3 regions of the Cupriavidus sp. FW216-B1 genome follow, and region 2 is predicted to be linked to each of the others. Evidence: predicted binding sites of a transcription regulator. Region 2 holds the regulator's gene; each other region holds the start of a gene.

Region 1 (3,269 bases), on a different contig from region 2:
GATCCTCGTTGAGGGTGGCGTCGCGCGCCAGGATGCCGACCCACAGCGCGTCCTGCTTGACGCGCTCGATCTCCATCACGCGGAACATCCGCCCTTCCACCGTCAGGCGCATCGATTCGTTCATGGTGCGTAGGGACATCGCCCCCAGCACGGCCACCGCAACCAGCAGCAGCGCCACGACCGAAAACGCCACGGTCAGGCGCGCCCCAATGCCAAAGTTTCGCAACCAACGCATTTCCCGGCTCCTTTTTTGCTTTTTCATCGCGGGCGGCACCCTGGTGCCGGACGAACCTCCGGACCGACGCCGCATCGCAGCCTTAACGGCACGCACCGGGCAAGCTTGAGGATATTTCCGCGGTTTGTTGAAATAAGGCAAAAACGCGCCGGTTAGCGGAGATATGCAGGGAAAAAGCGGGGCAATTCGGGGAATTGACAGCGGGCGTCCTGTCGTCTAATGACGGCACGCACGCGGGGGGGGGCGCCGCCGCCGGCCGCTGCCGGCGACATCCGGTGGCACCCAGGCGGGCGCGCAAAAAAAGAAGCCCACGCGCGGGGTGCTCGTAGGCTTTCCAGGACTGCTAGGAACCGAAAGGTCCAATAGCGAATATAAACCTGCTTACATGAGGTGTAAATCCAATTTCTATCAGGGAAACCTCTGATATAAAAGTGCCGGCCACGCCATATCGATGGTATCGGGGCGGCGCGAGGAACCTCGGCCGGAACAAGCCAGGGCTGCGCGGCAGCCCGCAGACCTCATGTTGCACCTTGGGGCTGCGGTCGGACAGCATTGGGATTTGCCACACAAGTGTGCATGAATCCACATTCGGCCACTGTGATGCAATCGATTTTTTAGAGGTTTACCTCTAGGCCAGGTGCGCTCTCCCAACCGTCCACATTTGTAAAATTTTGTTACCCTCGCGCCTGAAGTCTTCCCCTTCTCTTCCGGCGGCGGCACTCGCCACCGGTGGCGGGGCGGTATCATCGGACCCGTCTCCCGCGTACCAGCCGCGGCTGGCCGCGCTCCGTGCCGCCAGCCCCCTGGCCGGTCCCGGGAGCGGATGTTTCATTCCCGGTTCCGCCAAGGCCAGGCCGCAGTCCGCGCTCCGCAGTGCGTCACACCCCAGTTGCCCAGGCCTGGCCATCGAATCCCTGCCAGCCGACAGAACCCGCGCGGGCTCTTCCGGAGAAGTTGTGAACAAGAAGGAAATCAGGGTGGACCGCCCTAGCCGCAGACTGCAGCACCAGCAGTTGTCCACCCATAGCGCGAGCCGGAAGCCCGTGGTCGTGCACCTGTCCAGCGGTACCCGCCTGCATGGCGTGATCGTGGCCGCGGACAACTATATGGTATTGCTCGCGGAGGACGCCGGCGATCCGCTGCCCCAGGTCGTCTACAAGCACGCCATCGCCGTCATCACGCCGGCCCATGCGCCCGAAGCCCAGGCCAGCGTGCCGGGCGCGGAGAGCTCGCCGGAGTTCGTCAGCCCGTACGTCCCGCGCACGCGCAAGCGGCGCTGACGACCGGTTCCGCGCGCCCACCATGCTGTTTACTAATAGCACCGCCAAATATGCAGGACAGTTTGAGCCCATCGCAAAAGTCACTCTAAATCTTTCCCGGCCCCAACCGATAACCCAAACAACGGTGGCACTTCTCGCCCTGCATTGCCAGGCAGCCAACGTTGCGGCAACAGCCGGATTGCACAACTCACTGTAAAAGAATAGGAGTCGTACCATGTCGATGGTCATCAATACCAACACGTTGTCCCTGATGACGCAGAACAACCTGAATTCGTCGCAATCGTCGCTGAACAGCGCGATTCAGCGTCTGTCTTCGGGCCTGCGTATCAACAGCGCCAAGGACGACGCAGCGGGCCAGGCGATCGCCAACCGTTTCACCGCCAACATCAACGGCCTGGGTCAAGCCCAGCGCAACGCCAACGACGGCATCTCGCTGTCGCAAACCACCGAAGGCGCGCTGACCGAAGTCAACAACAACCTGCAAGCCATCCGTACCCTGGCCGTGCAAGCCGCAACGGGCTCCAACTCCGCTTCGGACCTGCAATCGATCCAGGACGAAATCACCCAGCGTCTGGCTGAAATCGACCGCACGTCGCAACAAACCGACTTCAACGGCGTCAAGGTGCTGTCGTCGGCTGCTTCGTCGCTGAAGGTGCAAGTCGGCGCGCAAGACGGTCAGACCATCTCGATCGACCTGAAGGAAATCAGCACCACCACCCTGGGCATGACCGGCTTCACGGTTGCCAAGAACTCCCTGGCCACCAGCGCCCCGATCACGACCGTCGTGGCCGGCACGGGTTCGGCTCCGAACGCCGTGGACCTGAGCGCCGCCGCCACCTCGCTGTCGACCGCCACCGGCAGCACCGTCAACGCCAAGGACCTGCAACTGAGCAACGTGCTGGACACGGCCGGCAACGCCACCTCCAACTACGTCGTCAAGTTCGGCAGCGACTACTACGCCGCTTCGGTTGACGCGGCTTCGGGCGCTGTCACGCTGAACACCGCCGACATCAGCGTCGGCGACGCCGCCAACGGCAACACCGGCAGCAGCATCGCCGCCCAGCTGGTCAAGGTCGGTGCCGACTCCGCCGGCGCAGCCGTGGCCTACGTGACCCAAGGCGGCAAGAACTACGCCCTGGACGCAGCCGGTCAAGGCGCGCTGGCCAACGGCGGCTCGACCACCACCACGATCTCCAACGCCACGCAGATCGAACTGAGCACCAAGGGTGCCACCACCGCCACCACCGAATTCACCGGCGTGGGCAGCTCCAACCCGCTCGACACGATCGACAAGGCCCTGGCTACCGTGGACAAGCTGCGCAGCTCCCTGGGTGCCGTGCAGAACCGCTTCAACTCGGTGATCTCGAACCTGGGCTCGACCGTGACCAACCTGTCCGCTTCGCGCTCGCGCATCCAGGACGCCGACTACGCCACGGAAGTGTCGAACATGTCGCGCGCCCAGATCCTGCAACAAGCTGGTACCGCTGTGCTGGCCCAGGCCAACCAGACCACGCAGAACGTGCTGTCGCTGCTGCGTTAATCGCAACAGTAGCCGCACCCCTGGCGGCGCCGGACCTTCGGGCCCGGCGCCGCCGGGAATGCTTCCAGAGCGGTCTCCGCTCTGAAAGCGTTTCCACCGGAGCCACCCGCTCCGACCGTCCCTTGCGAGAGACAGACCATGATCAGCCCGACCGAACAGCTAGCCAAGTTGCCCGCCGCGCCGTTGCCCGCCACCCCTCTCGCTGCGGCACCTG
Region 2 (3,269 bases):
ACCCGGCCCTGGCCATCGAGGACGCCTACGCCATCCAGCGCGCCTGGGTGGCGCAGAAGATCGCCGGCGGCCGCATGCTCAAGGGCCACAAGATCGGCCTGACCTCGCGCGCCATGCAGGTCTCGTCGAACATCGCGGAGCCGGACTACGGCGCGCTGCTCGACGACATGTTCTTCGACGAAGGCGGCGACATTCCGTGCGCGCGCTTCATCGTGCCGCGCGTCGAAGTGGAGCTGGCGTTCATCCTCGGCAAGCCGCTGCGCGGGCCCGGCGTCAGCCTGTTCGACGTGCTCGACGCCACCGAATGGGTGATCCCGGCGCTGGAGATCATCGACGCGCGCATCGAGCAGGTGGACCCGGAGACCAAAGCCACGCGCAAGGTCGTCGACACCATCTCCGACAACGCCGCCAACGCCGGGGTGGTCATGGGCGGGCGCGCCGTGCGGCCGGACGAGATCGACCTGCGCCGCGTGCCGGCGATCCTCTACCGCAACGGCGTGATCGAGGAATCCGGGGTTTCCGCGGCGGTGCTCAACCACCCGGCCAGGGGCGTGGCCTGGCTGGCCAACAAGCTGGCACCCTACGACGTCACGCTGGAGGCCGGCCAGGTGATCCTGGGCGGCTCCTTCACCCGCCCGGTGGCGGCGGCGCCCGGCGACACCTTCCATGCCGACTACGACCGGCTCGGCAGCATTTCCTGCCGCTTCGCCTGAACCCCGGAGATCTATGAACGTCCCGCCGAACCCGTTCAGGCAATGCCTGCAGATCGGCCATGCACAGACCAGCCCGTGCTGCGCGGCACCGGCGGCCAGCGCGCCGTGAAGAGAAGGAACCGCCGGAGAAGGGACCGCCGACGCCTACCGGTATCCCACCACCACCTGCCCCGACTGCCCTTGCAGGACCGGCGTCAGCGCGCCCCTGCCCGGCACCTGGAACGCAAAGACGAAACCGTTGGCGGCATCGTCGCCGCCGAACGCATCGGTCAGCCCTTCGGCGCCGGACAGCAGCACGCAGCGCTGCGCGTTGCACAGGTAGGCCTGCAGGTCGTGCGGCGGCGTGCGGTTGAAGGCGTAGCGCCAGCGCACCGTGGTGATCGCGCCTTCGGCCTGCGGCAGGTAGCCGGTGGGCGTGATGGGCGCGGAGACGGTGCGCAGGCCCTTGCCGTACAGCGCGGGGCCGCTCACGGAAGCGGACCACGAGTGCAGCGTCTGCCCGGCTGGGCCGGCCCAGCCGTGGCCGCCGCAGGCGGCCAGCGCCGCCACGGCGAGACAGCGGGACCAGCGCAGCGGCAGGGTCATAGCAGGCCGCGCAGTTGGGAGCGCAGGCGCGTGATGGCTTGGCTGCGGATCTGGCACACGCGCGATTCGGTGACGTCGAGCACGGCGCCGATCTCGCGCAGGTTGAGCTCCTGGTCGTAGCACAGCGACAGCACCAGCTTCTCGCGCTCGGGCAGGCGCTCGATGGCGCGGATCAGCGCTTCGCGCATGCCGCTTTCCATCAGCACGGTGAGCGGGTTGCCGTCGTCGCTGACGCTCAGGTGGCGGTCCAGGAAATCTTCCTCGCCGGAGCGCTCGAAGTCTTCATAGTGCAGCAACTGGCAGCCGTAGACCTCGTTGAGCAGGGTCTGGTATTCCTCCAGCGGCAGCTCCAGCTCCTGCGCCACCTCGGAGTCCAGCGGCGTGCGGCCGAGCGTCTGCTCGAGGCCGCGCACGGTACGCTCGATGCGCCGCGTGAACTGGCGCAGGCTGCGCGACTGCCAGTCGTTGGCGCGCACCTCGTCGAGCATGGCGCCGCGGATGCGCTGGCTGGCGTAGGTCTCGAAGCGCGCGCCGTGGGTATCTTCGTAGCGCTTGGCGGCATCGAGCAGGCCGATCATGCCGGCCTGGATCAGGTCGTCGAGCTGGACGCTGGCGGGCAGCTTGGCGGCGAGTTGCAAGGCGATGCGACGCACCAGCGACGCATGCGCGGTCACCGTATCCGTCTGTTCGAGCTTTCCCTGAATCGTGTACATGGTGGAATTCTCGTGAGTCCTAGCTTGCTTGCAGGCCCGGCGTTCAGGCCAGGGCCGTGGCCGGCGGCGCCAGGGGCGTGGCCGGAGGGGTTGAACGGTTTTCCGCCGCCGCGGGCGACGGCCAGGCGGCGACGCCGGTGGCCAGGCGGCGCAGGGCGGCCGTGGCCGGCGCGGCCGCGAAGGCTTCGACCACGCAGCGGCCCAGCGCCGCGCTGCGCGCGACCAGCGGGTCGAGCGGCAGGCTGCCCGCCGCGCGCGCGTCCACGCCGAGGTACTGGCTGGCGGTGCGCGCCAGGTTGCCGAGCACCGCGGTGGCGGCCGCGTCGCTGGGCGCGGCGTTGACCACCAGGTGGAAGCGGCGGCAGGCGTAGAGATGGTTGAGCTGCTTGATGCAGGCGTAGGCGGCCTTGATCGAGGCCGGCTCCGCGCGCAGCACCACGATCAGGTTGTGGGCCGCGGCGGCCATCGGCGACAGCGCGCCATCGGCGTCGCCGCGCGCATCGCTGAGCACGGTGCGGTAGCCGTTGAGCAGTTGCAGGTCGCCGCCGGCCTGGGCGCTGGCGGGCAGCACGCCGATGGCGCCGGCGGGACGCTGGCCGAGCGCGGCCTCGAGCGTGGCGGCGCCGCCCAGCACCGCGTCCAGCGTGTCGGCGGGCGCCGCCCCGGACAGCCGCGTGGCGCGCGCGCCGGTGCGGTCTTCGTCGATCAGCAGCACGCGCTCGCCCTGCATGGCGAGCGCGTTGGCCAGGCCGAGCGCGACCGTGGTGGCGCCGGCGCCGGCGTCGCTCGCCACCACCGCGATGCGGCGCGTGACGCGCGGCGCCAGCATGCGCCGCAGGCTTTCGGCCTGGTCGAGGGCGAGAGAATTCACGTCTTACTCTCCCTGCACCTGCGCCAGTGCCTTGAACATGCGGCTGCTGTCGGTAAAGGCGTCCGCCTCCGTGGCGGAAGCGACGGTGGAAATGGCGGTGGAAGCGGCGGTGGAGACAGTGGCAGAAACAGCGGCTGAAACAGCGGGCGCCGCATCGCGGACGGCGGCGCGGCCGTTGCGCGCGGGGTAGTTCTCCAGCACGTCCAGCAGCGCCAGCAGGCGGCCCATGCCTTCGACCAGCACCGCGGCGTTCGGGGTCTGGCGCGCCGGCGCGCGCGCCGACAGGCGCGCGAGGAAGGCGGCGGCCTCGGTGTCGCCGGCCTGCTCCAGGCGCAGCGAGGCGATGGCCATCTGCAGGGCCAGCAGGCGCGCGCAGGCCTGGCCCTC
Region 3 (3,269 bases), on a different contig from region 2:
ACCTGCGCCAGCCCGCGCTGGTGCTGCTGGCGGTGCCGCTGGCCGCCATCGGCGGGCTGGCCGCGCTGCACCTGCGCGGCATGACGCTCAACGTGTCCAGCGCGGTGGGCTTCATCGCGCTGTCCGGCGTGGCGGTGCTCAACGGCGTGCTGATGATCGCGCAGATCAACCGGCTGCGCGCGCAGGACGGCATGGACCTGCGCGCGGCGGTGATCGAAGGCGCCGCCAGCCGCATGCGGCCGGTGCTGATGACCGCCACCGTGGCCGCCATCGGCCTCACGCCCGCGATGCTGGCGACGGGTCTCGGCAGCGACGTGCAACGCCCGCTGGCCACCGTGGTGGTGGGCGGGCTGGCCAGCGCCACGCTGCTGACGCTGTGGCTGCTGCCCGCGCTCTATTACCTCGTGGAAGCCCGCGCCGCGCGGCGCGCGGCCTGAGGAGAATCCGGATGAACGACAAGAACACGTACGAGCACAAGAACAAGCACAAACCCTTCGCCCTGCCGGGCCTGCTGGCGTGCGCGCTGCTGATGCCGGCCCACGGCGCGGCGGCGGCCGGGCCGGTGCGCTTCGCCGATTTCCTCGAGGTGGTCGAGCGCCAGAATCCCGGCCTGGCCGCGCAGCAGGAAACCGTGCGCAGCGCGCGGGCCGGCATCGACATCGCCGGGGTGCGGCCGGACCCGGTGCTGACCTATGGCCGGGGCAACATCGAGCTTAGCCGCGCGGTGACGCCGCGGCCGCCGCGCACGCATGAGCTGGGCCTGGAGATTGCGCTGGAGCTGGGCGGCAAGCGCGCCGCGCGCGTGCGCGCCGCCGGCAGCGGCCTGCGCCTGGCGCAGGCCGGCGAGCGGGGGTTCCGCAACGCGCTGTACGCGGAATCCGCGGCGGCCTTCGCCGAAGCCTGCCGCAGCCGCGACGCGCTGGCGCGCCAGGAGTCCGCGCTGGCGGCGCTGGGCCGGGTGGTGCGCGCCAACGAGACGCGCCGCGCGGCGGGCGACATCGGCGGGCTGGAGCTGGCGCAGTCGCGCGTGGAGCGCGACCGCTTCGCCGCCGGCGTCACCGCCGCGCGGGCGGCGGCGGGAGCGGCCATGCAGGCGCTCTCGGTGCGGCTCGGCATGCCCGTGGAGGACGCCTTCGGCGGTGCGCCGCTGGCCTGCGATTTCCCCGCGTACGAGCCCGGCGCCGATGCCGGCGCGCTGGTCGCGCAGGCGCTGGAAGCGCGCGACGAGGTGCGCATCGCGCGCGCCGCGCTGGACCACATGCGCGACAACGCGGCGCTGGCGCGCGCCAACCGCTGGGTGGACCCGAGCGTAAGTCTCGGCCTGACGCTCGCGCCGGGCACGCCCGGCGATGGCGGCGGCGGCGGCACGGCGCGCTCGCGCATGCTGGGCGTGTCGGTGTCGGTCCCGCTGCCGCTGTCGCGCCTGCAGCGCGGCGAGCTGGTGCAGGCCGGGGCGGACGTCACGCAGGCCATGCTGGCGCTGCGCGAGGCGGAACTGAAGACGGCGGCCGAAGTCCGCCGCGCCCTGCTCGCCTTCGCGGCCGCGCGCGAGAACTTCCGGCGCTACCGCGACGCGGTCAGCGCCGACGCCGACCGCGTGCTCGACGGCATGCGCCAGTCGTACCGCCAGGGCGCGGCGCCGCTGCTGGCGCTGCTCGACGCGCAGCGCACCGCCGACGAGACCTACCTGGACTATCTCCAGTCGCGCGCGGACCTGGCCGAAGCCACGGTGGCGCTGCAGCTCGCCACCGGCCAGCGGCCGTCGCTCTGAGCGCGGCGGCGGAGCATGAAATGGGGGCCGGCGCCCGGGTGCGACCCCGGGCGCCGGGCTTGCCTTTGTTACACCTTGATGTCGACGTTCTGGCCCAGGTGCGGCGGGTTGCTGGCGGCCACGCTGGCCGGCGCCACCGACGCCAGCAGCGCGGCCACGCCCTCGGCCTGCAGGTCCAGCGATTTGCGCAGCATCAGCAAGGGCACCGGGTCGGAACCGGCGTTGCTTGCCGCGCTGACGATGGCAGTATCCATGAGTGAATCGTCCTGTTTCGGGTTGCGGTTGGTGGTGCGGGTGGCCGGGATGCCGGCAGGCCGGCCGGAAAAAGCCGCGGCGCCACGCGCGGGAGGGATTCCTGCCAGTTTGTTGTCGGCCCGCCGCGACAAAGCTTTAGCGCGGCGGGCGGAACGTTTATGATAGGCAACCCCGCGCGCTCGTCCGCCGGGTCCGGAACAGCGGGCGGGGAAAAGACCGGATCGCCGGGGCGGTGGCCGCACCGGGCGGCGCGCCGGCGAAGATTGCCGCAAGAATTCCGGCAAGGATTCCGGCAGGACCAGTCACCAAAAAGAACATCATGGGTCGGGCGAAAAAAATAGCGGGCCGCATCGCGATTTCGTGTTTGACTGCCGGCATCTCCCTGCCCGGCCTGGCGCTGGATTCGGCGCAGTTGTACGAGCGCGAGTCGCCCAGCATCTGGGTCGTCACCGTGTTCGACGCCCAGGGCGGGCGCATCGGCCTGGGCAGCTCGGTGGTGATCGGACCGGAGGAGCTGGTCACCAACTGCCACGTGCTCAGGAACGGCAAGTCCATCGGCATCCGGCGCGAGAACACCGCGCACAGCGCGCGCCTGGTGCATGCCGACGTGGAGCGCGACCTGTGCATCCTCCACGCCAGGGGGCTGGCCGCGCCGGCCGTGAAGATCGCCCCGCTCGCCTCGCTCAAGGTCGGCCAGAAGGTCTATGCCATCGGCGCGCCGCGCGGCTATGAGCTGACCCTGAGCGACGGCCTGCTGTCCTCCCTGAACCGCGACGCCGCCGACCGCGTGGTGCGCCTGCAGACCACCGCGCCGATCTCGCCGGGCTCCAGCGGCGGCGGCCTGTTCAATACCGACGGCCAGCTGATCGGCATCACCTACCTGATGCGCGCCGACGCGCAGAACCTCAATTTCGCCGTGCCCGCGCAGTGGATCGACGAGGTGCCGGCGCGCTCGGCGCTGGCGCTGCAGCGCTTTCGCAGCGAGGCCGCGGCCGTGCCGGCGGCCGCGGCGCCTGCAGCGCCCGCGCGGGCGCTGCCTCCGCCGGCGCCGCAACCGCTGCCGGCCGGCACGCAGGACCGGCAACTGACCGGCGCCGAGCTGGCCGCGCATTTCACGCATCTCGGGCGCGTGGACGCCACCGCGCCGTCCGGCATCACGCTGTGGCTCAACGTCCGCGAGAGCGGCGAGCTGGACGTGACCAATGCCGTCAGCCGCGGCTACTCGCCGGGCCGCTACCGTATC

The links. The regulator FliA, encoded in region 2, starts transcription of late flagellar genes. The targets are predictions, from matches to a motif close to CTAAAGTTTNNNNNNNNNNNGCCGNTA.
Region 1: the regulator FliA is predicted to act here: its motif matches at 1,601-1,627, upstream of AC3WXD_RS17315 (FliC/FljB family flagellin).
Region 3: the regulator FliA is predicted to act here: its motif matches at 2,139-2,165, upstream of AC3WXD_RS06400 (YjfB family protein).

What each region holds. Positions count from the first base shown of each region.
Region 1 is NZ_JBYTEL010000007.1:178,071-181,339, reverse strand. It holds gene AC3WXD_RS17325 (methyl-accepting chemotaxis protein) at 1-235, opposite strand, end outside; gene AC3WXD_RS17320 (RNA chaperone Hfq) at 1,192-1,515, shown strand; gene AC3WXD_RS17315 (FliC/FljB family flagellin) at 1,730-3,055, shown strand; gene AC3WXD_RS17310 (flagellar protein FlaG) at 3,194-3,269, shown strand, end outside.
Region 2 is NZ_JBYTEL010000035.1:24,843-28,111, forward strand. It holds gene hpaH (2-oxo-hept-4-ene-1,7-dioate hydratase) at 1-713, shown strand, start outside; gene AC3WXD_RS33795 (flagellar protein FlhE) at 858-1,298, opposite strand; gene AC3WXD_RS33800 (RNA polymerase sigma factor FliA) at 1,295-2,011, opposite strand; gene AC3WXD_RS33805 (MinD/ParA family ATP-binding protein) at 2,055-2,882, opposite strand; gene flhF (flagellar biosynthesis GTPase FlhF) at 2,886-3,269, opposite strand, start outside.
Region 3 is NZ_JBYTEL010000001.1:1,470,452-1,473,720, forward strand. It holds gene AC3WXD_RS06390 (efflux RND transporter permease subunit) at 1-437, shown strand, start outside; gene AC3WXD_RS06395 (TolC family protein) at 449-1,771, shown strand; gene AC3WXD_RS06400 (YjfB family protein) at 1,840-2,025, opposite strand; gene AC3WXD_RS06405 (S1C family serine protease) at 2,391-3,269, shown strand, end outside.